DNA from 4 places in the Enterobacter sp. AC1 genome. Region 1 is predicted to be linked to each of the others. Evidence: predicted binding sites of a transcription regulator. Region 1 holds the regulator's gene; each other region holds the start of a gene.
The links. The regulator sigma-54, encoded in region 1, starts transcription at its own class of promoters, with help from an activator protein. The targets are predictions, from matches to a motif close to GTTGGCACANNTTTCGCTNT.
Positions count from the first base shown of each region.

Region 2: glnA (glutamate--ammonia ligase) is a predicted target of sigma-54. The motif match lies at 3,315-3,334, and genes of this name have one in related genera.
Region 3: glnK (P-II family nitrogen regulator) is a predicted target of sigma-54. The motif match lies at 2,949-2,968, and genes of this name have one in related genera.
Region 4: M2433_RS06700 (amino acid ABC transporter substrate-binding protein) is a predicted target of sigma-54. The motif match lies at 4,013-4,032, and genes of this name have one in related genera.

Region 1 covers NZ_JBNDIZ010000006.1:222,019-227,883, forward strand. Annotated here, with positions in the region: gene M2433_RS17785 (calcium/sodium antiporter) at 1-185, shown strand, start outside; gene kdsD (arabinose-5-phosphate isomerase KdsD) at 199-1,185, shown strand; gene kdsC (3-deoxy-manno-octulosonate-8-phosphatase KdsC) at 1,200-1,766, shown strand; gene lptC (LPS export ABC transporter periplasmic protein LptC) at 1,763-2,338, shown strand; gene lptA (lipopolysaccharide ABC transporter substrate-binding protein LptA) at 2,307-2,861, shown strand; gene lptB (LPS export ABC transporter ATP-binding protein) at 2,868-3,593, shown strand; gene rpoN (RNA polymerase factor sigma-54) at 3,641-5,074, shown strand; gene hpf (ribosome hibernation promoting factor) at 5,097-5,384, shown strand; gene ptsN (PTS IIA-like nitrogen regulatory protein PtsN) at 5,467-5,865, shown strand, end outside.
Region 2 covers NZ_JBNDIZ010000012.1:86,034-91,898, reverse strand. Annotated here, with positions in the region: gene glnG (nitrogen regulation protein NR(I)) at 1-587, opposite strand, end outside; gene glnL (nitrogen regulation protein NR(II)) at 599-1,648, opposite strand; gene glnA (glutamate--ammonia ligase) at 1,819-3,228, opposite strand; gene typA (ribosome-dependent GTPase TypA) at 3,607-5,430, shown strand; gene yihX (glucose-1-phosphatase) at 5,561-5,865, shown strand, end outside.
Region 3 covers NZ_JBNDIZ010000002.1:134,115-139,979, reverse strand. Annotated here, with positions in the region: gene M2433_RS05525 (YbaY family lipoprotein) at 1-91, opposite strand, end outside; gene tesB (acyl-CoA thioesterase II) at 295-1,155, shown strand; gene amtB (ammonium transporter AmtB) at 1,235-2,524, opposite strand; gene glnK (P-II family nitrogen regulator) at 2,560-2,898, opposite strand; gene M2433_RS05505 (SmdB family multidrug efflux ABC transporter permease/ATP-binding protein) at 3,119-4,900, opposite strand; gene M2433_RS05500 (SmdA family multidrug ABC transporter permease/ATP-binding protein) at 4,893-5,865, opposite strand, start outside.
Region 4 covers NZ_JBNDIZ010000002.1:381,324-387,188, reverse strand. Annotated here, with positions in the region: gene M2433_RS06720 (PhoH family protein) at 1-929, shown strand, start outside; gene ybeY (rRNA maturation RNase YbeY) at 926-1,393, shown strand; gene corC (CNNM family magnesium/cobalt transport protein CorC) at 1,483-2,361, shown strand; gene lnt (apolipoprotein N-acyltransferase) at 2,367-3,905, shown strand; gene M2433_RS06700 (amino acid ABC transporter substrate-binding protein) at 4,306-5,211, shown strand; gene M2433_RS06695 (amino acid ABC transporter permease) at 5,367-5,865, shown strand, end outside.

The sequences.
Region 1 (5,865 bases):
GACCCTTTAACCCCCTGGCGTTCTCACGTGATTACGGCGTGATGCTGCTGGTCAGCGTGATATTTGCCCTGCTCTGCTGGCGGCGGCAACGACAGATTGGCAAAGGCGCAGGCGCGCTGTTGACGGGTGGATTTATCGTATGGATGGCGATGCTGTACTGGCTCTCGCCTCTTCTCTCTGGGTAAACGGAAACGCATTATGTCGCAAATAGAATTGCAGCCGGGTTTTGACTTTCAGAAAGCAGGCAAAGACGTTCTGGAGATTGAACGTGAAGGTCTGGCGCAGTTAGATCAGTACATTAATCAGGATTTTAGTCAGGCATGTGAGAAGATATTCTACTGCGCCGGCAAAGTCGTGGTGATGGGGATGGGTAAGTCCGGCCACATTGGACGCAAAATGGCGGCGACGTTTGCCAGCACCGGAACCTCTTCCTTCTTTGTTCATCCAGGGGAAGCCGCGCACGGGGACCTGGGTATGGTCACGCCGCAGGATATCGTCATCGCGCTGTCCAACTCCGGTGAGTCGAATGAAATCCTGGCGCTGATCCCGGTACTGAAACGTTTGCAGGTGCCGCTTATTTGCATGACCAGCCGTCCGGAAAGTAGCATGGCGCGCGCGGCCGATATTCACCTGTGCGTTAAAGTCCCCAAAGAAGCCTGCCCGCTGGGCCTGGCACCGACCTCCAGCACCACCGCTGCGCTGGTCATGGGCGATGCGCTCGCCGTCGCGCTGCTGGAAGCCCGCGGTTTTACGCCGGAAGATTTCGCGCTTTCCCACCCGGGTGGCGCGCTGGGGCGCAAGCTGCTGCTTCGGGTTAACGATATTATGCACACCGGGGATGAAATCCCTCACGTCAGTAAAGCGGCCTCCCTGCGCGATGCGCTGCTGGAAATCACCCGTAAGAATCTGGGTATGACGGTCGTGTGCGACGATCTGATGAAAATTCAGGGGATCTTCACCGATGGCGACCTGCGACGCGTGTTCGACATGGGCGTCGATGTCCGCACGCTGGGCATTGCCGATGTGATGACGCCCGGCGGTATTCGCGTGCGTCCAGGCACGCTGGCAGTGGATGTGCTGAACCTGATGCAGTCCCGTCATATCACCTCCGTTATGGTTGCCGATGGCGACCAGTTGCTGGGTGTGGTACATATGCATGATCTGCTGCGCGCAGGCGTAGTGTAATGAAGGATAAGACAATGAGTAATGCGGGTGCATCCCTTGCAACCTGTTATGGTCCGGTCAGCACCCAGATGATGGCAAAGGCGGAGAATATTCGCCTGCTGATTCTGGATGTGGATGGGGTCCTCTCCGATGGCCTGATTTATATGGGCAATAACGGTGAAGAGCTAAAAGCGTTTAACGTTCGCGACGGCTACGGTATCCGCTGTGCGCTGACCTCGGGTATCGAGGTTGCTATCATCACCGGGCGGAAAGCTAAACTGGTAGAAGACCGCTGTGAAACCTTAGGCATTACCCATTTGTATCAGGGTCAATCCGATAAGATGGAGGCGTTCAATGATTTAGTGGGTAAACTGGCCATCGCGCCGGAAAATGTGGCCTACGTCGGGGACGATCTGATTGACTGGCCAGTGATGGCTGAAGTCGGGCTGAGTATCGCCGTTGCCGATGCGCATCCGCTGCTGATCCCCCGCGCGGACTACGTTACCCACATCAACGGTGGCCGCGGTGCCGTCCGTGAAGTCTGCGATCTGCTCCTGCTGGCGCAGGGCAAGCTTGATGAGGCCAAAGGGCAATCGATATGAGTAAAACCAGACGTTGGATTATCATTTTGCTTTCGCTTGTCGCACTGGTATTGATTGGCGTGAACCTTGCCGATCGCGACGATACGCAAACGGAAGCGATCAACACTAACGATCCAACTTATAAAAGCGATCACAGCGACACCGTGGTCTATAGCCCGGAAGGCGCGCTGAACTATCGCCTGATTGCCCAGCATGTTGAATATTTTTCAGATGACGGTATTTCGTGGTTTACCCAGCCTGTCATGACCACGTTTGATAAAGACAAAGTGCCGACGTGGTCAATCAAGTCAGATCGGGCAAAACTGACAAATGACCGTATGCTTTATCTGTATGGTCACGTTGAAGTCAACGCCCTGACCGCTGATTCACAACTGCGAAAAATTACGACGGATAATGCCCAGATCAACCTGGTAACCCAGGACGTGACGTCGCAGGATCTGGTCACCCTGTATGGCACAACATTTAATTCCAGCGGTTTAAGAATGCGCGGGAACTTACGCAGCAAAAACGCCGAGCTGATTGAAAAGGTTAGAACCTCCTATGAAATTCAAAACAAACAAACTCAGCCTTAAAGTAATTATCGCCAGCGCGATGCTGGCAACCAGTCTCCCCGCGCTTGCTGTAACGGGCGATACCGACCAGCCGATTCATATCGAGTCCGACACCCAGTCTCTCGATATGCAGGGCAACGTCGTCACCTTTACAGGTAACGTCGTCATGACCCAGGGCACCATTAAAATTAACGCCGACAAAGTGGTCGTCACCCGTCCGGGTGGCGAGCAGGGCAAAGAGATTATCGATGGCTATGGTAATCCGGCGACCTTCTACCAGATGCAGGACAACGGCAAGCCGGTGAAGGGCCACGCCACGCATATGCACTATGAGCTGGCGAAAGACCTGGTCATCCTGACCGGGAATGCGTATCTGGAACAGCTGGACAGCAACATTACCGGCGACCAGATCACCTATCTGGTTAAAGAGCAAAAAATGCAGGCCTCCAGCGAGAAAGGCAAACGCGTGACCACCGTACTGGTTCCGTCGCAGCTGCAGGACAAAGGCAAAGGCCAGGCCCCGGCACAGAAGAAGAGTAACTAATTCGTTATGGCAACATTAACTGCAAAAAACCTCGCGAAGGCCTATAAGGGCCGCCGTGTCGTAGAAGATGTCAGTCTGACAGTCAACTCCGGCGAAATTGTGGGCCTGCTTGGCCCTAACGGTGCGGGTAAAACCACAACCTTCTACATGGTCGTTGGCATTGTGCCGCGCGATGCCGGCAACATTATCATTGACGATGAAGACATCAGCCTTCTGCCGCTGCACGCGCGCGCGCGCCGCGGGATCGGCTATCTGCCGCAGGAAGCTTCCATTTTCCGTCGTCTTAGCGTTTACGATAACCTGATGGCGGTCCTGCAGATTCGTAACGATCTGACCAGCGAACAGCGTCAGGATCGTGCCAACGAGCTGATGGAAGAGTTCCATATTGAGCATCTGCGTGACAGCCTCGGTCAGGCGCTCTCAGGGGGTGAACGTCGCCGCGTTGAGATCGCGCGTGCGCTGGCCGCAAACCCGAAATTTATCCTTCTGGATGAACCGTTTGCGGGCGTTGACCCCATCTCCGTTATCGACATTAAACGTATCATTGAGCACCTGCGTGACAGCGGGCTTGGCGTATTGATCACCGACCACAACGTGCGCGAAACGCTGGCCGTGTGTGAACGCGCGTATATTGTGAGCCAGGGCAATCTGATCGCCCACGGTACGCCGCAACAGATCCTCGAAGACGATCATGTTAAGCGCGTCTATCTTGGGGAAGACTTCAGACTCTGATAGGGTAGAGGTAATGTAACGCCGAACCGGAGAAAAATGCTCTGAACATGAAGCAAGGTTTGCAATTAAGGCTCAGCCAACAACTGGCGATGACGCCGCAGCTACAGCAGGCAATTCGCCTGTTGCAACTGTCCACGTTAGAACTTCAGCAGGAGCTCCAGCAGGCGCTGGACAGTAATCCCCTGCTGGAACAAACCGATCTTCATGACGAGGTAGAAACCCAGCAGTCGCAGGATACAGAAACGCTCGACACCGCGGATGCACTCGAACAAAAAGAGATGCCGGACGAGCTTCCGCTGGATGCCAGCTGGGACGAAATCTACACCGCCGGAACCCCTTCCGGTACGCGTGCAGACTACCAGGACGATGAGCTACCGGTCTATCAGGGCGAAACCACCCAGTCGCTTCAGGACTACCTGATGTGGCAGGTCGAGCTGACCCCCTTTTCCGACACCGATCGTGCAATTGCCACATCCATTGTCGATGCCGTTGATGACACGGGCTATTTAACCGTCACGCTGGACGATATCCTCGAAAGCATGGGCGACGAAGAGATTGAGCTTGAGGAAGTAGAAGCCGTACTCAAGCGTATCCAGCGTTTCGACCCGGTAGGCGTTGCCGCAAAAGATCTGCGCGACTGCCTGCTGATCCAGCTTTCTCAGTTCAGCAAAGAGACGCCATGGCTTGATGAGGCGCGCGTCATCATCAGCGATCATCTGGATCTGTTGGCTAACCACGATTTCCGCAGCCTGATGCGGGTCACGCGCCTGAAAGAAGACGTGCTGAAAGAAGCGGTGAATCTGATCCAGTCGCTCGATCCGCGTCCCGGTCAGTCGATCCAGACCAGCGAACCGGAGTACGTGATCCCGGATGTGCTGGTCAGAAAACACAATGACCGCTGGGTCGTTGAACTGAACTCTGATAGCATCCCTCGCCTGCAAATCAATCAGCAGTATGCCTCCATGTGCACCAGCGTGCGTAACGACTCCGACAATCAATATATTCGTAGCAATTTGCAGGAAGCGCGATGGTTGATCAAAAGTCTGGAGAGCCGAAATGATACGCTGCTACGCGTCAGCCGCTGCATTGTCGAACAGCAGCAGGCTTTCTTTGAGCAGGGCGAAGAGTATATGAAACCGATGGTGCTGGCAGATATCGCTCAGGCCGTCGAGATGCATGAATCAACCATTTCCCGTGTAACCACGCAGAAGTATCTGCACAGTCCGCGCGGTATTTTTGAGCTTAAGTATTTCTTCTCCAGCCACGTGAATACCGAGGGCGGCGGCGAAGCGTCGTCAACGGCGATTCGTGCCCTGGTGAAGAAGTTGATCGCCGCGGAAAACCCCGCGAAGCCACTGAGTGACAGTAAGTTAACCACCATGCTGTCCGATCAGGGTATTATGGTGGCACGTCGTACTGTTGCGAAGTATCGAGAGTCTTTATCCATTCCGCCGTCCAACCAGCGTAAACAGCTGGTCTGACACAACCGATAAGGAAGACACTATGCAGCTCAACATCACTGGACAAAACGTCGAAATTACTGAGGCTTTACGCGACTTTGTGAACACGAAGTTTGCCAAACTCGAGCAGTATTTCGAAAGGATCAACCAGGTCTATATTGTGTTGAAAGTGGAGAAAGTGACTCATATCTCGGATGCCACCCTGCATGTTAACGGGGGTGAACTCCATGCCAGTGCGGAAGGGCAAGACATGTACGCGGCTATCGACGGCTTGATTGATAAGCTTGCGCGACAGCTCAATAAACATAAAGATAAACTGAAACAACACTAATTGTCCGGGCAGTTAACGGGTGCAGGACGGCCTGTTGTGAAACACAACAGGCCATTTGTACAGTTAGCGCTTAGGTGAAATTATGATGAACAACGATTCCGCTCTTCAACTGAGCAATGTCCTTAACCAGGAATGTACCCGCAGTGCTGTTCACTGCCAGAGCAAAAAACGTGCGCTGGAGATCATCAGTGAACTGGCCGCAAAACAGCTGGGCCTGCCGCCGCAGGTGGTGTTCGAAGCGATCCTGACCCGTGAAAAAATGGGCAGTACCGGTATCGGCAACGGCATCGCGATCCCGCACGGCAAACTGGAAGAGGATACCCTGCGCGCCGTCGGTGTGTTTGTGCAGCTTGAAACACCTATCGCCTTCGATGCCATTGATAACCAGCCCGTCGATCTCCTCTTCGCGCTGCTGGTTCCTGCCGACCAGACGAAAACCCATCTGCATACGCTGTCGCTGGTCGCAAAACGCCTGGCCGAT
Region 2 (5,865 bases), on a different contig from region 1:
TTCAGGGCGATAAACGGCGCTTTTGCTCGCGGACTGTGGCGATGTAATGCATGTGCCACAAGCTCTTTACCGGTTCCCGATTCACCGTTAATCAATACGCTGATGGACGAGCGGGACAAGCGGCCAATAATGCGAAACACATCCTGCATCGCCGGCGCTTCGCCGATGATGTCAGTCGTTGGACCAAAATCGGGTGCGTGGCGCGGCTGTTGCTGCTCCTGATAATGGCTAATCGCGCGCTCAACCAGCGCCACCGCTTCGTCAATATCAAACGGCTTGGGCAGGTAATCGAATGCCCCTTGCTGGTAGGCGCTCACCGCGGCATCCAGATCGGAGTGTGCCGTCATTATGATGACCGGAAGCATAGGGTGGCGTTGTTTGATCTGCTTTAAAAGCGCCAGCCCGTCCATGCCCGGCATGCGAATATCCGAAAGGAGAACATCCGGCGTTTTGGTGGTGAGTGCGTCGAGCACTTCGCTGCCGCTCTCAAACGTCGTGCAGCTTAATCCTGCCCCTGTGAGCGCGCGTTCAAGCACCCAACGGATGGAGCTATCGTCATCGACTACCCAGACTATCCCTCGTTGCATAAACGTCACCTTTATTTTTTAATCGGCAGGAAAACCGAAAACTCGGTATGTCCCGGCCAACTGGTAAATTCAATTTTGCCAGAGTGTTGATCGATCAAACTGCGGGCGATGGATAAGCCCAGGCCGGTCCCGCCTTCGCGACCGCTTACCATCGGATAGAACAGGGTATCCTGCAGATGTGATGGAATACCGGGCCCGTTATCCTCGACGTCGATTCGGGCCGCCAGCCGATAGCGAACGCCATGTAACGTGAGCTGGAAGGCGGTTCGGGTGCGTAAAATGATCTCGCCCCCTTCCGGTCCCAGCGCCTGCAGGGCGTTGCGCACAATATTCAACAGGACCTGCTCAATCTGATCCGGGTCATGCGCCAGTTCCGGCAGGCTTGGGTCGTAATCACGTACCAGCGTGACGTTCTCCGGCAGCTCCATCGAGACGAGCTTCACCACCCGTTCAGCCACTTTATGGATGCTTTCTGTGACATGCATTCCCGGCTGCTGCGGCCCGAGAAGGCGGTCAACCAGATTACGCAGACGGTCTGCCTGCTCAATAATGACGTTGGTGTACTCCGCCAGCGCAGGGTCGGGCAGCGCCTTGGTCAGAAGCTGCGCCGCGCCGCGTAATCCACCCAGCGGGTTTTTAATTTCATGTGCCAGGCCGCGCACCAGGTCTCGGGCAGCAATTTGCTGCGCATGCTGAAGCTGCTCCTGGCTCAGTCGACGCTGATTATCCATCGGCGCCATCTCAAGCAGGATCATGCCTTCGGGAAGACGTTGCGCGGTCAGCGACAGGATATGCGAGCGCCCGTCGATAACCAGCGTCACTTCGTTATCCGTGAACCCTTGACCCGCCTGCAAACTTTCCTGCATCAGGCCAATATTCAGCGAAAAATAGCTCAGGAGTTCCGGAAGCGGGGTGCCAAACAGTTTGCGTGCGCTTTGGGCAAGCAGCTGCTGCGCTGCCGGGTTGGCGTAATGAACCGCCAGCTCGTCATCGACCAGCAAAATGCTGTTAATCAAAGAATTGAGGATCTGCCCAGCATCGGGCAGCGTGCCAGTTGCCATTCAGCAGTCTCCTGGAGTCGTTTGCACTAATTTAGTGCAGTATAGCGTTTTCGGCGTAAAAAGCGCGTGAGATCAGGTTGTTGGTGGAGAAAAAAGCCCATCCGGAGATGGGCTAAAAGTTTCCACGGCAACTACTCCCGGCGCTTGTTACGCCGGGTAAAACAACTTTATTAAACGCTGTAGTACAGCTCGAACTCAACCGGGTGCGGAGTCATACGTACACGGTCGTTCTCTTCAGTACGCAGCGCGATGTAAGCGTCAATCGCTTCATCAGTGAACACGCCACCGGCAGTCAGGAACTCACGGTCTGCGTCCAGCGCCTGCAGGGCTTCTTCCAGAGAGCCAGCAACCTGTGGGATCTCTTTCGCTTCTTCTGGCGGCAGGTCGTACAGGTTTTTGTCCATCGCTTCGCCTGGGTGGATCTTGTTCTTGATACCGTCCAGACCCGCCATCAGCAGTGCTGCGAAGCACAGGTATGGGTTAGCCGCTGGATCCGGGAAGCGCACTTCGATACGACGCGCTTTCGGAGAGGCAACAACCGGGATACGGATAGAAGCAGAACGGTTACGGGCAGAGTAGGCCAGCATCACTGGTGCTTCGTAGCCCGGGACCAGACGCTTGTAGGAGTTAGTGGTTGGGTTCGCCAGGGCGTTGATCGCTTTAGCGTGTTTGATAACACCACCGATGTAGTGCAGCGCCTGCTCAGACAGACCCGCATACTTGTCGCCAGAGAACAGGTTGGTACCGTTCTTGGACAGAGACATGTGGCAGTGCATACCGGAACCGTTGTCGCCGAACATTGGTTTTGGCATGAAGGTCGCGGTTTTACCGAAACGGTGCGCAACGTTGTGCACAACGTATTTGTAGATCTGAATCTCATCCGCTTTCTTGGTCATGGTGTTGAAGCGGGTTGCGATTTCGTTCTGGCCAGCGGTCGCCACTTCGTGGTGGTGAGCTTCAACAACCAGGCCCATCTCTTCCATGATCAGACACATGGTAGAACGGATGTCCTGTGAAGAATCGACCGGAGGAACCGGGAAGTAACCGCCTTTCACGCCAGGACGGTGACCTTTGTTACCACCTTCGTATTTGGTGGAAGAGTTCCATGCGCCTTCGATGTCATCGATAGCCACGTGGGAACCAGAAATTGAAGCGCCGAAACGGATGTCGTCAAACAGGAAGAATTCTGGCTCTGGCCCGAACAGAACGGTATCTGCGATGCCGGTAGAACGCAGGTACTCTTCAGCACGTTTTGCGATAGAACGTGGATCGCGGTCGTAGCCCTGCAGAGTGCCTGGCTCGAGGATGTCGCAACGAATGATCAGAGTCGGTTCTTCAAAGAACGGGTCAATGAGCGCAGTGGTCGCATCTGGCATCAGAACCATGTCGGATTCGTTAATGCCTTTCCAGCCACCAATGGAGGAGCCGTCAAACATTTTGCCTTCTTCAAAGAATTCGGCGTTCACCTGATGAGCAGGGATTGTGACGTGCTGTTCTTTACCTTTGGTATCGGTGAAGCGCAGATCAACAAACTTCACTTCATGTTCGTTCAGCATCGTCAAAACGTGTTCAGCGGACATACTTAACTCTCCAGATTGGTCATTGTCGTCGTGGTAACGAGGTCTTCAATTTCTGTTTGTACTGGCTGTTGCCATGTATTTTTTATAAAGCGAAATCTGTGCCAACTTTTAAAACACCCCAAAAAGGCGTTATCATGCGCACCATAGTGCAAAAGGGCTGCACCACAATGGATTTGTTGCACCAGTATAGTGCCTCAATGTGAACATTGAGCACCATATTGGTGCAATTTACGTTAAAGTGCCCTTTTACCGCTCCGTGAAAGCGATCACAAAGCATCTCTGCAATACTTGTTTGCGGGGGATGTTTGTGATCCTGTTTTGTAGTGCGATTAATCCGTGTACAATAACGCGCTATTTCTAAATGCCTGAGGCAAAGTTGTGATCGAAAATTTGCGTAACATCGCCATCATCGCGCACGTTGACCATGGTAAAACTACCCTGGTTGATAAGCTGCTGCAGCAATCCGGTACGTTTGATGCTCGTGCCGAAACCCAAGAACGCGTGATGGACTCCAACGATTTGGAGAAAGAGCGTGGGATTACTATCCTCGCGAAAAACACCGCGATTAAATGGAATGACTACCGTATCAACATCGTTGATACCCCAGGGCACGCCGACTTCGGTGGTGAAGTTGAACGTGTAATGTCCATGGTAGACTCCGTTCTGCTGGTCGTTGACGCAATGGATGGCCCAATGCCACAGACGCGCTTCGTGACCAAAAAAGCATTTGCCCATGGTCTGAAGCCAATCGTTGTTATCAACAAAGTTGACCGCCCTGGCGCGCGTCCTGACTGGGTTGTTGACCAGGTATTCGACCTGTTCGTTAACCTCGACGCGACCGACGAGCAGCTGGACTTCCCTATCGTTTACGCGTCTGCGCTGAACGGTATCGCGGGTCTGGACCACGAAGACATGGCTGAAGACATGACCCCGCTGTACCAGGCGATTGTTGACCGTGTTCCTGCGCCAAACGTCGATCTCGACGGCACCCTGCAGATGCAGATCTCTCAGCTCGACTACAACAACTACGTTGGTGTAATCGGCATTGGTCGTATCAAGCGCGGTAAAGTGAAGCCTAACCAGCAGGTCACTATCATCGATAGCGAAGGCAAAACCCGTAACGGTAAAGTGGGTAAAGTACTGACTCACCTGGGTCTTGAGCGTATCGAGAGCGATGTTGCTGAAGCGGGCGACATTATCGCTATCACCGGTCTGGGTGAACTGAACATCTCCGACACCATCTGCGATCCGCAGAACGTCGAAGCGCTGCCAGCCCTGTCCGTTGATGAACCAACCGTATCGATGTTCTTCAACGTCAACACCTCTCCGTTCTGTGGTAAAGAAGGTAAGTTCGTTACCTCTCGTCAGATCCTTGACCGCCTGAACAAAGAGCTGGTGCACAACGTTGCGCTGCGCGTTGAAGAAACCCAGGACGCTGATGCGTTCCGCGTTTCTGGTCGTGGTGAGCTGCACCTGTCTGTTCTGATCGAAAACATGCGTCGTGAAGGTTTCGAAATGGCGGTTTCCCGTCCGAAAGTAATCTTCCGCGAAATCGACGGTCGTAAACAAGAGCCGTTCGAGAACGTGACGCTGGACGTTGAAGAGCAGCACCAGGGTTCTGTAATGCAGGCGCTGGGCGAGCGTAAAGGCGACCTGAAAAACATGAATCCAGATGGCAAAGGCCGCGTACGTCTCGACTACGTAATCCCAAGCCGTGGTCTGATCGGCTTCCGTTCAGAGTTCATGACCATGACCTCTGGTACCGGTCTGCTGTACTCCACCTTCAGCCACTACGACGACGTTCGTCCGGGCGAAGTAGGCCAGCGTAACAACGGCGTGCTGATCTCTAACGGTCAGGGTAAAGCGGTTGCGTTTGCGCTGTTCGGTCTGCAGGATCGCGGTAAGCTGTTCCTGGGTCACGGTGCTGAAGTTTATGAAGGCCAGATCATCGGTATTCACAGTCGTTCTAACGACCTGACTGTAAACTGCCTGACCGGTAAGAAACTGACCAACATGCGTGCGTCCGGTACTGACGAAGCAACGGTTCTGGTTCCACCGATCAAGATGACCCTGGAGCAAGCTCTGGAATTCATCGATGACGACGAACTGGTAGAAGTGACTCCTCAGTCAATTCGTATTCGTAAACGTCACCTGACCGAGAACGATCGTAAACGTGCAATGCGCGGTGCGAAAGAAGAGTAATAGACTCATTCTGGTCAACAAAACCCCGTCCTTATGGCGGGGTTTTTCTTTTTCTACCCTGTGCGTACTTCATAGCCAAAGCTTATCTTTCCCGCTACAGTTACTTTTCCACGGCGAGCAGGAGATAAACATGCTTTATATCTTTGATTTAGGAAACGTAATCGTCGATATCGATTTCAATCGGGTGCTGGGCGCATGGAGCGATTTTAGCCGTGTCCCACTGGCGACATTGAAGCAGAGTTTCGCGATGGGCGAGACCTTCCATCAGCATGAGCGCGGCGAGATTAGCGATGAAGAATTCGCTGAACGTTTCTGTCAGGAGATGGATCTCCCGTTAAGCTACGAGCAGTTTTCACACGGCTGGCAGGCGGTATTTGTCGCCATACGGCAGGACGTGATCGACATCATGCATAAACTTCGCGAGCAGGGGCATCG
Region 3 (5,865 bases), on a different contig from region 1:
CTGCTGGTACAGGCACCTGGGCGCTCTTACCGGCACAGGCGGACAACGCCACCGCAATAGCTACACCACTTAGCATGGGCACGAGTTTCATTGAAGTCTCCTTATCATCAATGCACCAGCGGGATCGATCCCATCCGATGTCGTTTCAATCACATAACGTATACAAGTGTGGCACAAATCACTGATTAATGCCTGAAATCATCCCGATATTCAGATTATTCTACCCATCGGACCACTTTCATTTCTGCGTTATACTCTGCCTATCTTTCGCTACGGCGTTTATTGAGGACAACTATGAGTCAGGCACTGAACAATCTGCTGACATTATTGAATCTGGAAAAAATTGAGGAAGGACTCTTTCGCGGACAGAGCGAAGATTTAGGCTTACGCCAGGTCTTCGGCGGGCAAGTCGTTGGACAAGCGCTGTACGCAGCAAAGGAGACTGTCCCGGCAGACCGTCTGGTGCACTCATTCCACAGCTACTTCTTACGCCCCGGCGACAGCGCAAAACCGATAGTCTATGACGTTGAAGTCCTGAGAGATGGCAACAGCTTCAGCGCGCGCCGCGTCGCGGCTATCCAGAACGGTAAGCCGATCTTTTACATGACGGCCTCTTTCCAGGCGCCGGAACCCGGCTACGAGCATCAGAAAGTGATGCCCCCGGCACCGTCGCCAGACGAGCTCAAATCAGAGACCGATATCGCCCGCGCGCTGGCGCATCTGCTTCCGCCGCAGGTCAAAGAGAAGTTTCTCTGCGATAAGCCGCTTGAAATCCGCCCCGTCGAGTTCCACAACCCAATGAAAGGCCACACCGCGGAACCGAAGCGCCAGGTCTGGATTCGGGCGAACGGTACGGTGTCTGAGGACTTCCACGTGCATCAGTATCTGCTGGGCTATGCGTCAGATTTCAACTTCCTGCCGGTGGCGCTGCAGCCGCACGGCGTCGGGTTCCTCGAAAAAGGGATGCAGGTCGCAACAATCGACCACTCCATGTGGTTCCACCGTCCGTTCAACATGAACGAGTGGCTGCTCTACAGCGTGGAGAGTACGTCGGCATCAAGCGCGCGCGGCTTTGTGCGTGGAGAGTTTTATACGCAGGATGGCGTGCTGGTCGCCTCGACGGTGCAGGAAGGGGTGATGCGTAATAGAGGTTGATGTTGCCCTCACCCTCTCCCACGGGGAGAGGGAACAAACACTAAAAACGGCAACCAAAGGTTGCCGTTTTGCTTTTACCTTAGGCGTTATACGCATTCTCGCCGTGGCTGTTGACGTCCAGACCTTCGCGTTCCTGCTCTTCCGGTACGCGCAGCCCAACCGTCATATCCGCCAGTTTGTAGCCAATGAAAGCGACAACGGCAGACCACACCACGGTGACAGCAATACTTTCCAGCTGCACCAGCACCTGATGGGCCATGGTGACGCCTTCTGCGTAGCCCACGCCACCCAGCGATTTCGCTGCAAAGATACCGGTCATGATACAGCCGACGATGCCGCACACGCCGTGCACGCCAAACACATCGCAAGGGTCATCAACGCTCAGAATACGTTTCAGCGCCGTCACGCCCCACAGCCCCGCCAGACCCGACACCAGGCCGACCAGCAGCGCGCCACCCACACCAACATAACCACACGCTGGAGTGATACCGACCAGACCGGCAATCGCCCCAGAACAGGCACCCAGCAGAGAAGGTTTACCGCGTACCGCCCACTCGCCAAAGACCCAGGAGAGGATTGCACCCGCCGTGGCCACAACGGTATTCACAAAGGCCAGCGCGGCGATTTCGTTCGCGGCACTCGCTGAGCCGGCGTTGAAGCCAAACCAGCCGAAGTAGAGGATCGCGGTACCGGTAAAGACCATCGGCAGGTTGTGCGGCTTGAATGCTTCTTTACCGAAGCCCACGCGTTTGCCAATCAGGTATGCGCCAACCAGGCCCGCTACCGCGGCGTTGATGTGCACAACGGTACCGCCCGCGAAGTCCAGCGCGCCGTGCGTGGCCAGCAGACCGCCACCCCAGACCATGTGCGCAATCGGCACATAGGAGAGCGTCAGCCAGACCACCACGAAGATCAGGACCGCTGAGAAACGAATACGCTCGGCGAGCGCGCCCACAATCAGCCCGACGGTAATACAGGCGAACGAGCCCTGGAAAGCAACGTGAATATACTGGTAGAAGCTGCCCATCAGCGCGGTCAGCTCAATATTTTTCAGCATCACCCAGTCGAAGTTACCAAAGAACGCGTTGCCGGTACCGAAAGCCAGCGAGTAACCGTAAACCACCCACAGCACGCAGACCAGCGCGAACGTTACGGCAACCTGCGTCAGCATGGAGAGAACGTTTTTGCCACGGATTAGGCCGCCGTAGAACAGCGCAATGCCCGGAATGGACATGAACAGCACCAGCGCGGTGCTGATCATCATAAAGGCGTTATCGGCTTTGTCTGCCACCGCAGGTGCAGCAGCCAGCGCCAGGCCCGGCAGCAGCGCCAGCGAACCCAGACCCGTTTTAAGTGTTGCTATCTTCATTTTCTCGATCCCTATCACTGTGTGCCAGGCGTTAATTACAGTGCCGCTTCGTCAGATTCGCCGGTACGGATGCGAATGACGCGCTGCAGTTCGGCAACGAAAATTTTGCCGTCGCCAATTTTGCCGGTATAAGCCGCTTTGCTAATGACATCAATGACTTCATCAAGCTGATCGTCAGCAATCGCGACATCAATTTTTACTTTTGGCAGAAAGTTAACGCTGTATTCCGCCCCGCGATAAAGCTCGGCATGACCCTTCTGACGACCAAAGCCTTTCACTTCGGTGACAGTCAGTCCCTGAATACCCATTGAAGACAACGCTTCACGCACGTCTTCGAGTTTGAATGGTTTGATTACAACCGTAACCAGCTTCATAGATCCCCTCCAGTCAGAATTCGGTAATGGCCGCAGCTAACGCAGAAGGTATTGCAAGGGGTGTGCCAGAAATGAAAACCAGGGGGAATAGCGGTGCAATGAGCGTTACGCGCGCCTGATAAACGCACCGGCGAAAAAAAACGCACCATGCCGGTGCAGGGTGCGTTTCAGTTTTGCACCAACAGGAATGACTGTTAGCGCAGCGCCTCATTTTAGTGCATCAGGCGCTAAGCGACTCTTCGTCGCGCACGCTAGCTGCCAGCTCTTCGCCCGCCAGCTGCAGCTGATACATTTGCCAGTAGCGCCCTTTTGCTTCCAGCAGTTCGCGGTGCGTACCGCGCTCAACAGCCTGTCCCCTATGCAGAACCAGAATAGTGTCCGCATCGACGATGGTCGAAAGTCGGTGGGCAATCACCACCAGCGTCGTATGGTCGCGGACGGCGGCCAGCGCCTGCTGGATGGCCTGCTCGGTGCCAGAGTCAATGCTGGCCGTGGCTTCATCCAGAATCAGTATCTGCGGCGTTTCAATGAGCACCCGCGCCAGCGCCAGGAGCTGTTTTTGTCCGACGGAGAGATTGTTCCCCTGCTCGCCCAGTTTCGTATTGATCCCATCGCTAAACCCGCGCGCCAGCTCTGCCAGCTGCACTTTTTCCAGCACGTCCCAGACCTGCTCCTGTGAGTAGTCTCGCCCCAGGGTCACGTTGGCGTAGAAGGTATCGGCCAGCACGACCGGATCCTGCTGCACCATCGCAACGCCTTTGCGTAACACTCCGTGGCTGAGCGCCGCGAGCGGGCGTCCGTCGAGGCGGATTTCACCCCGGCTGACCGGGTAATACCCCATTAACAGGCTCGCAAGCGTGCTCTTACCGCTGCCGGTATGCCCCACCAGCGCCACGAACCCGCGTGAAGGGACATCAAGCGTGATGTCCTGCAGCACCAGTTGGTCGTCGCGATAGGCAAACGAGACGTTATCAAAGGCAATGGCCCCGCTTTGCAGAGGACGCTCGTCGTCGCCGTAGGTCTGACGCGGCCTGTCCATCAGCTCGAACACGCGCTCCCCTGCCACCACGGCCTGCTGGAGCATCGACTGCTGTGTCGTCAGCTCAATCAGGGGTTCGTTAAGGCGGCCAAGGTAGCTGATGAAAGCGTATAAAACGCCAACCTCGATGGTTCCTCGTGTGGTCAGGCCAAAGAGCATCAGCAGCCCGCAAAGCACCAGCGCGGAGAAGAGGCTCAGCAGCGGGCGTAACAGGAAACCATCAAGCCGCAGGGTCTGCATGCGCGCCATATAGTGCGAACGGCTGGCTTCGCCCATCCGCTCGCCAAAACGCGCCTGCTGGCGGAACTGCTGGATGACGCTCATACCGTTGATCACTTCGTTGAAGCCATCATTGATGTCGGCCAGGTAGGTGCGCACCCGACGGACAATCGGCGTGCTGTAGCGTTGATAGATAACCATCACGATCAGCACCGCCGGGAAGATAGTGATTGCCACCAGCGCCATGCGCCAGTCGAGGCTGAACATCGCCACCAGCATCGCGCCAATCAGCGCTGCGCTGCGCAGCACGGTCGCCACCACGGTGACGTACAGATCGCGGATCACCTCCGTATCGTTGGTCACTCGCGAAATCACCTGCCCGACCGGCTGAGTATCAAACTCGCTCAGCGGCTGGCGAAGCGCGGCGTCCATCACGTCCGTGCGCAGCTGCTGCACAACGCCCACGGCTGCGCGGTTAAAGAGCAGCGACTGGGCATAGTGCAGCCCTGCCGCCGTTAACTGTAGCCCAACGTAGGCCACGCCTAAGCCTGCGACCAGCCCCCACGGCAGATAGCTTTTAGCGACCATGTTGTCGATAAAGTAGCTGATGAGCAGCGGGCCGCTGACTTCGGCAATCGCCGCAATCCACAGCAGAAGCACGGCAACCGAAAGCGGTTTACGCCATGGCGAACCGTAGGCCAGAAGGCGTTTGAGCGTCGGCCACATTGTTCCGAGCTTACGCATGAGTCGCCTCCTCATCCAGCGCCGCTTCAAGCTGCTGATAGCGATACATATCCCGATACCAGCCCGGCTGCTCCGCAAGCGTTTCGTGCTGCCCGCGCTGGGCAACATGCCCGTGCTGCAATACCAGAATTTCGCTGGCTTCGGTAAGCGCTGACAGACGGTGGGCGCTGATAATCACCGTGCGTCCGTCGCCCCACTGCCGCAGGTTATGCAGGATCTGGTGTTCGGTACGGCCATCCACGGCGGAAAGCGCATCGTCCAGGATCAGGATTTCCGCATTCAGCAACAGCGCGCGGGCAATGGAGATACGCTGTTTTTGCCCGCCGGACAGCATGACGCCCCGCTCTCCAACTTCCGTATCGTAGCCCTGCGGCAGGCGCAAAATATCATCATGTACGCTGGCTAACCGCGCCACATGCTCTATCTCTTCCTGCGTTGCCGACGGACGCCCGAGGGCAATGTTGTTCGCCACGGTGTCCGAAAACAGAAACGGCGTCTGGCTCACCACCGCCAGACGACCTCGCCACTCATCCAGCACCAGCCGGGTCAGGGGAATATCGTGGAAGCGAATATCGCCCTGCGTGACGTCAAAGTGGCGCTGGAGCAGCGAGAGCACGGTACTTTTTCCGGCGCCCGTCGGGCCGCAGATGCCGAGCATCTGGCCTGGCTGAAGCGTAAAGCTGACGTTCTCCAGTACCGGATGTTCCGTTTGCGGATAGACGAACTGACGGATGTCGACTTTCATGACGCCGCGCCCTTCCGGTACCGCTTCGCTCCCGTCATTGACCACTGGCGCTTCGGCCAGCATGGCGCGAATGCGGCTATAGGCGGCGCTGCCGCGCTCCACGATGTTAAACATCCAGGCCAGCGCCAGCATCGGCCAGATCATCAGCCCCAGATACATCGCAAAGCTGGTCAGTTGCCCCAGGGTCAACGCGCCCTGCACCACCATCCAGCTTCCGCCG
Region 4 (5,865 bases), on a different contig from region 1:
TCAATCGTCGCGATAATCATTTCAAACTTACCGGACGCCCTATCTGCGTCAATGCCGCCGCGGACATCCTGCGTAGCCTGTATGTCGATACCGCCCCGATGCGCGGCGAAATTCAGGATATTGAACCGGAACAGATCCACCTCGCCATTAAAGAGGCGCGCGTGCTGGAACAGAGCGCGGAAAGCGTGCCGGACTATGGCAAAGCCATTAACATCAAGACCAAACGTGGCGTGATTAAGCCGCGCACCCCAAACCAGGCGCAGTACATCGCCAACATTCTTGACCATGACATCACCTTTGGCGTGGGTCCGGCAGGTACGGGTAAAACCTATCTGGCCGTTGCCGCTGCGGTTGATGCGCTGGAGCGCCAGGACATCCGGCGCATCCTGCTGACCCGCCCTGCCGTTGAAGCAGGTGAAAAGCTGGGCTTCCTGCCGGGCGACCTGAGCCAGAAGGTCGACCCGTATCTGCGCCCTTTATACGATGCGTTGTTTGAGATGCTGGGCTTTGAGAAGGTCGAGAAGCTCATTGAGCGTAACGTTATCGAAGTTGCTCCGCTTGCCTACATGCGTGGCCGTACGCTGAACGATGCGTTCATCATCCTCGATGAAAGCCAGAACACCACCATCGAACAGATGAAGATGTTCCTGACGCGTATCGGCTTTAACTCTAAGGCAGTCATTACGGGTGACGTGACGCAGATTGACCTGCCGCGCAGCACCAAATCGGGCCTGCGCCACGCCATTGAGGTGCTGGCCGAGGTCGACGAAATCAGCTTTAACTTCTTCCACAGTGAAGACGTGGTACGCCACCCGGTGGTCGCGCGTATCGTTAACGCTTATGAAGCCTGGGAAGAGGCGGATCAGAAGCGTAAGGCCGAACTGGCCGCAGAACGTAAGCGCGAAGCGCAGGAGCAAGAACAGAAATGAGTCAGGTGATCCTCGATTTACAGCTGGCCTGTGAAGATAATTCCGGCATGCCGGATGAGGCACAGTTTCAGAAATGGCTGGATGCCGTTATCCCCCAGTTTCAGGAAGAATCAGAAGTCACGATTCGCCTGGTGGATGAAGCAGAAAGCCACGAGCTTAACCTGACCTACCGCGGGAAAGATAAGCCGACCAACGTGCTCTCTTTCCCGTTCGAAGCGCCGCCGGGTATCGAGATGCCGCTGTTGGGCGATCTGATCATCTGCCGTCAGGTGGTTGAACAGGAAGCCAAAGAGCAGCAAAAACCCCTTGAGGCCCACTGGGCGCACATGGTGGTACACGGCAGCCTGCATCTGCTCGGCTACGATCATATCGAAGACGACGAAGCGGAAGAGATGGAGTCCCTCGAGACAGAGATAATGCTTGCTCTGGGCTATGAGGATCCGTACATTGCCGAGAAAGAATAGTCCGTCACCTGACGGACTAACATGCCGCCACGAAAGGACATCGCGTGGCGGTAAACGTTGAACTAACAAGAGAACCCTTAACAAACGCCATGAGCGACGACAATTCACACAGTAGCGACACGACAACCAGTAAAAAGGGATTTTTCTCCCTCATTCTGAACCAGCTTTTCCACGGCGAACCGAAAAACCGTGATGAACTGCTGGAGCTGATTCGTGATTCCGGGCAGAACGACCTTATCGACGAAGATACGCGAGAAATGCTCGAAGGGGTTATGGACATTGCCGACCAGCGCGTCCGCGATATCATGATCCCCCGTTCGCAGATGATTACCCTGAAACGCAACCAGACCCTGGACGAGTGCCTCGATGTGATCATCGAATCCGCCCACTCGCGTTTCCCGGTCATCAGCGAAGACAAAGATCACATCGAAGGGATTTTGATGGCGAAAGATCTGCTGCCGTTTATGCGCAGCGATGCCGAAGCCTTCAGCATGGAAAAAGTGTTACGCCAGGCCGTGGTCGTGCCGGAGAGTAAACGTGTGGATCGGATGCTGAAAGAGTTCCGCTCTCAGCGTTACCACATGGCGATTGTTATTGATGAATTTGGTGGCGTGTCCGGTCTTGTCACGATCGAAGATATTCTTGAGCTGATCGTGGGCGAAATCGAAGATGAGTATGATGAAGAAGAAGATATCGACTTCCGTCAGCTCAGCCGCCACACCTGGACCGTGCGCGCACTGGCCTCGATTGAAGACTTCAACGATGCCTTCGGTACCCACTTCAGCGATGAAGAGGTTGATACCATTGGCGGGCTGGTGATGCAGGCCTTTGGCCATCTTCCGGCGCGCGGCGAGACCGTTGACATTGACGGTTACCAGTTCAAAGTGGCAATGGCCGACAGCCGACGTATTATACAGGTTCACGTCAGAACGCCGGATGATTCACCGGTGCCAAAACTGGAAGATTAATGTAAATGGCATTTGCCTCACTTCTTGAACGCCAGCGCGTCCGTTTGCTGCTGGCGCTATTACTCGGAGCCAGCGGTACGCTGGCTTTTTCTCCTTACGACATCTGGCCTGCGGCCATTCTCTCCCTGATGGGGCTACAGGGTCTGACCCTGAATCGTCGTCCGGTACAGGCTGCCGCCATCGGCTACTTCTGGGGGCTGGGGCTGTTTGGTTCCGGCATCAACTGGGTCTACGTCAGCATCGCCCAGTTTGGCGGTATGCCGGGCCCGGTTAACGTCTTCCTTGTGGTGCTGCTCGCTGCATATCTCTCGCTGTACACCGGTCTGTTCGCAGGCATCCTTTCTCGCCTGTGGCCAAGAACGACCTGGCTGCGCGTCGCTATTGCCGCGCCGGTGGTCTGGCAACTCACCGAGTTCCTGCGCAGTTGGGTGCTGACAGGCTTCCCATGGCTGCAGTTCGGCTACAGTCAGATTGACGGCCCGCTGAAAGGGCTGGCGCCAGTGATGGGCGTTGAGGCCATCAATTTCCTGCTGATGGTTGTCAGCGGCCTGCTGGTCCTGGCGCTGGTCAAGCGCTGCTGGAAGCCGCTGGTTGTGGCGCTGGTGCTGTTCACTCTGCCCTTCCCGCTGCGCTATATCCAGTGGTTCACCCTTGAGCCCGAACGCGCCACGCAGGTTTCTATGGTTCAGGGAAATATCCCGCAATCCATGAAGTGGGACGAGAAAGAGCTGCTGAATACGCTGAAGATCTACGCCAACGCCACGGAAGAGGTGATGGGTAAATCACAGCTGATTATCTGGCCAGAGTCGGCGATCCCCGATCTGGAGATTAACCAGCAGCCGTTCCTCAACATGATGAACGACCTGCTGCTCTCGCGTGGCAGCACGCTGATCACCGGGATTGTTGATGCGCGTCTCAATCAGCAGAACCGCTACGACACCTACAACACCATCATTACGCTCGGCAAAGACAGCGAGTACAGCTACAACTCCACTGACCGGTACAACAAGAACCACCTGGTGCCGTTTGGTGAGTTTGTTCCGCTGGAGTCGATTCTGCGCCCGCTGGCACCGTTCTTTGACCTGCCGATGTCCTCTTTCAGCCGCGGGCCATACGTTCAGCCCCAGCTGCATGCGCATGGTTTTGCTCTGACGGCGGCCATTTGCTATGAGATTATCCTCGGCGAGCAGGTGCGCGATAACTTCCGCCCGGACACGGACTTCCTGCTGACTATCTCTAACGATGCCTGGTTTGGTAAGTCAATTGGCCCGTGGCAGCACTTCCAGATGGCGCGGATGCGCTCCCTTGAGCTGGCGCGTCCACTGCTGCGCAGCACCAACAACGGCATCACCGCCGTGATTGGACCGCAGGGTGAAATTCAGGCCATGATCCCGCAGTTCACCCGGGAAGTGCTGACCACAAAAGTCACGCCGACATCCGGCCTGACGCCATACGCCCGTACCGGTAACTGGCCGCTGTGGATTTTGACCGTGCTGTTCGGCTTTGCCGCAGTGCTGATGAGCCTGCGTCAGCGTCGTAAATAACCTTACCTCCTTTGCCGGGTGGCGCTGACGCTTACCCGGCCTACATTTCGTTCCCGTAGGTCGGGTAAGGCGTAGCTGCCACCCGACAGTTCCCTCCAAAGTTCAATTCTGGCACGCCTATTGCTTTGTTTATTCAGGTAAACGCAGTTTGGCTTAATGTGCAACTTAGTCGCACCAGCGTAGATCATCGGTAGCACCGAAACGGTGCAACGGGAGATATTTGCCTCTGAATGGTGCGGCGCGCTTCGCAAAAATAAACAATAACGCAGCAAAATCTTTACATTAAGCCAGACTAAATGTTAACAAGCTTGCATAACACTGCACTCGCATTGCGCGAGATATAACAACATCACAATGGGTATCAAAGCGTCACTGGCGCTGATAAAAAAAGGAGTTGGGTATGCAATTACGTAAACTGGCCACAGCAATGCTGGTTATGGGAATGTCTGCAGGCGTGGTTCACGCTGAAGATGCTCCGGCAGCAGGCAGCACTCTCGACAAGATTGCCAAAAACGGCGTCATCGTGGTCGGCCACCGTGAATCTTCTGTCCCGTTCTCTTACTACGACAACACGCAAAAAGTCGTGGGCTATTCACAGGATTACTCCAACGCCATCGTTGAAGCTGTGAAGAAAAAGCTGAACAAACCTGACCTGCAGGTGAAGCTGATCCCAATCACTTCACAGAACCGTATTCCACTGCTGCAAAACGGCACCTTTGACTTCGAATGTGGCTCCACCACCAATAACCTCGAGCGTCAGAAACAGGCTGCCTTCTCGGATACCATCTTTGTTGTGGGCACCCGCCTGCTGACCAAGAAAGGCGGTGAGATCAAAGACTTCTCTGACCTGAAAGGCAAAGCGGTCGTTGTCACTTCCGGTACCACCTCAGAAGTGCTGCTGCACAAGCTGAACGACGAGAAGAAAATGGATATGCGAATCATCAGCGCGAAAGACCATGGCGACTCCTTCCGTACTCTGGAAAGCGGTCGTGCCGTCGCGTTTATGATGGATGACGCCCTGCTGGCGGGCGAGCGTGCGAAAGCGAAAAAACCGGACAACTGGGATATCGTCGGTACCGCGCAGTCGAAAGAAGCCTACGGCTGTATGCTGCGTAAAGACGATCCGCAGTTCAAAAAGCTGATCGACGACACCATCTCTCAGGTGCAGACCTCCGGCGAAGCGGAAAAATGGTTCGACAAGTGGTTCAAGAACCCGATTCCACCCAAAAATCTCAACATGAACTTTGAACTGTCTGAAGACATGAAAGCGCTGTTCAAATCTCCAAATGACAAAGCTCTTAACTAATTAGAACAACAGGGGCGGGATCTCCTGCCCTCTCGATTGTCGGGAAGCATGGACAGACTATACGTTGAGTGGTCGTTCCCCACTCAGCGCGAAAAATGAGCTTCTCACCAATCTTCGAGGGTAGCGCTGCTACCCTTTTTTTTCTGGAGTTTATTATGTCAATAGACTGGAACTGGGGCATATTCCTGCAACAAGCCCCGTTCGGCAACACCACCTATCTTGGCTGGCTGTGGAGCGGCTTTCAGGTTACCGTGGCATTATCGATAACGGCGTGGATTATCGCGTTTCTTGTCGGTTCTCTGTTCGGTATTCTGCGCACCGTCCCTAACCGTTTTCTTTCAACACTTGGCACCCTGTATGTGGAACTGTTCCGTAACGTTCCGCTGATCGTGCAATTCTTTACCTGGTATCTGGTTATCCCGGAACTGCTGCCGGAAAATATTGGCATGTGGTTCAAGTCGGAACTGGATCCGAATGTACAGTTCTTTGTTTCCTCCATGATGTGTCTGGGGCTGTTTACCGCTGCGCGCGTTTGCGAGCAGGTGCGTGCCGCCATTCAGTCATTACCCCGTGGACAAAAAAATGCAGGCCTGGCAATGGGCTTGACCCTGCCGCAAACCTACCGCTATGTGCTGCTGCCTAACGCCTACCGCG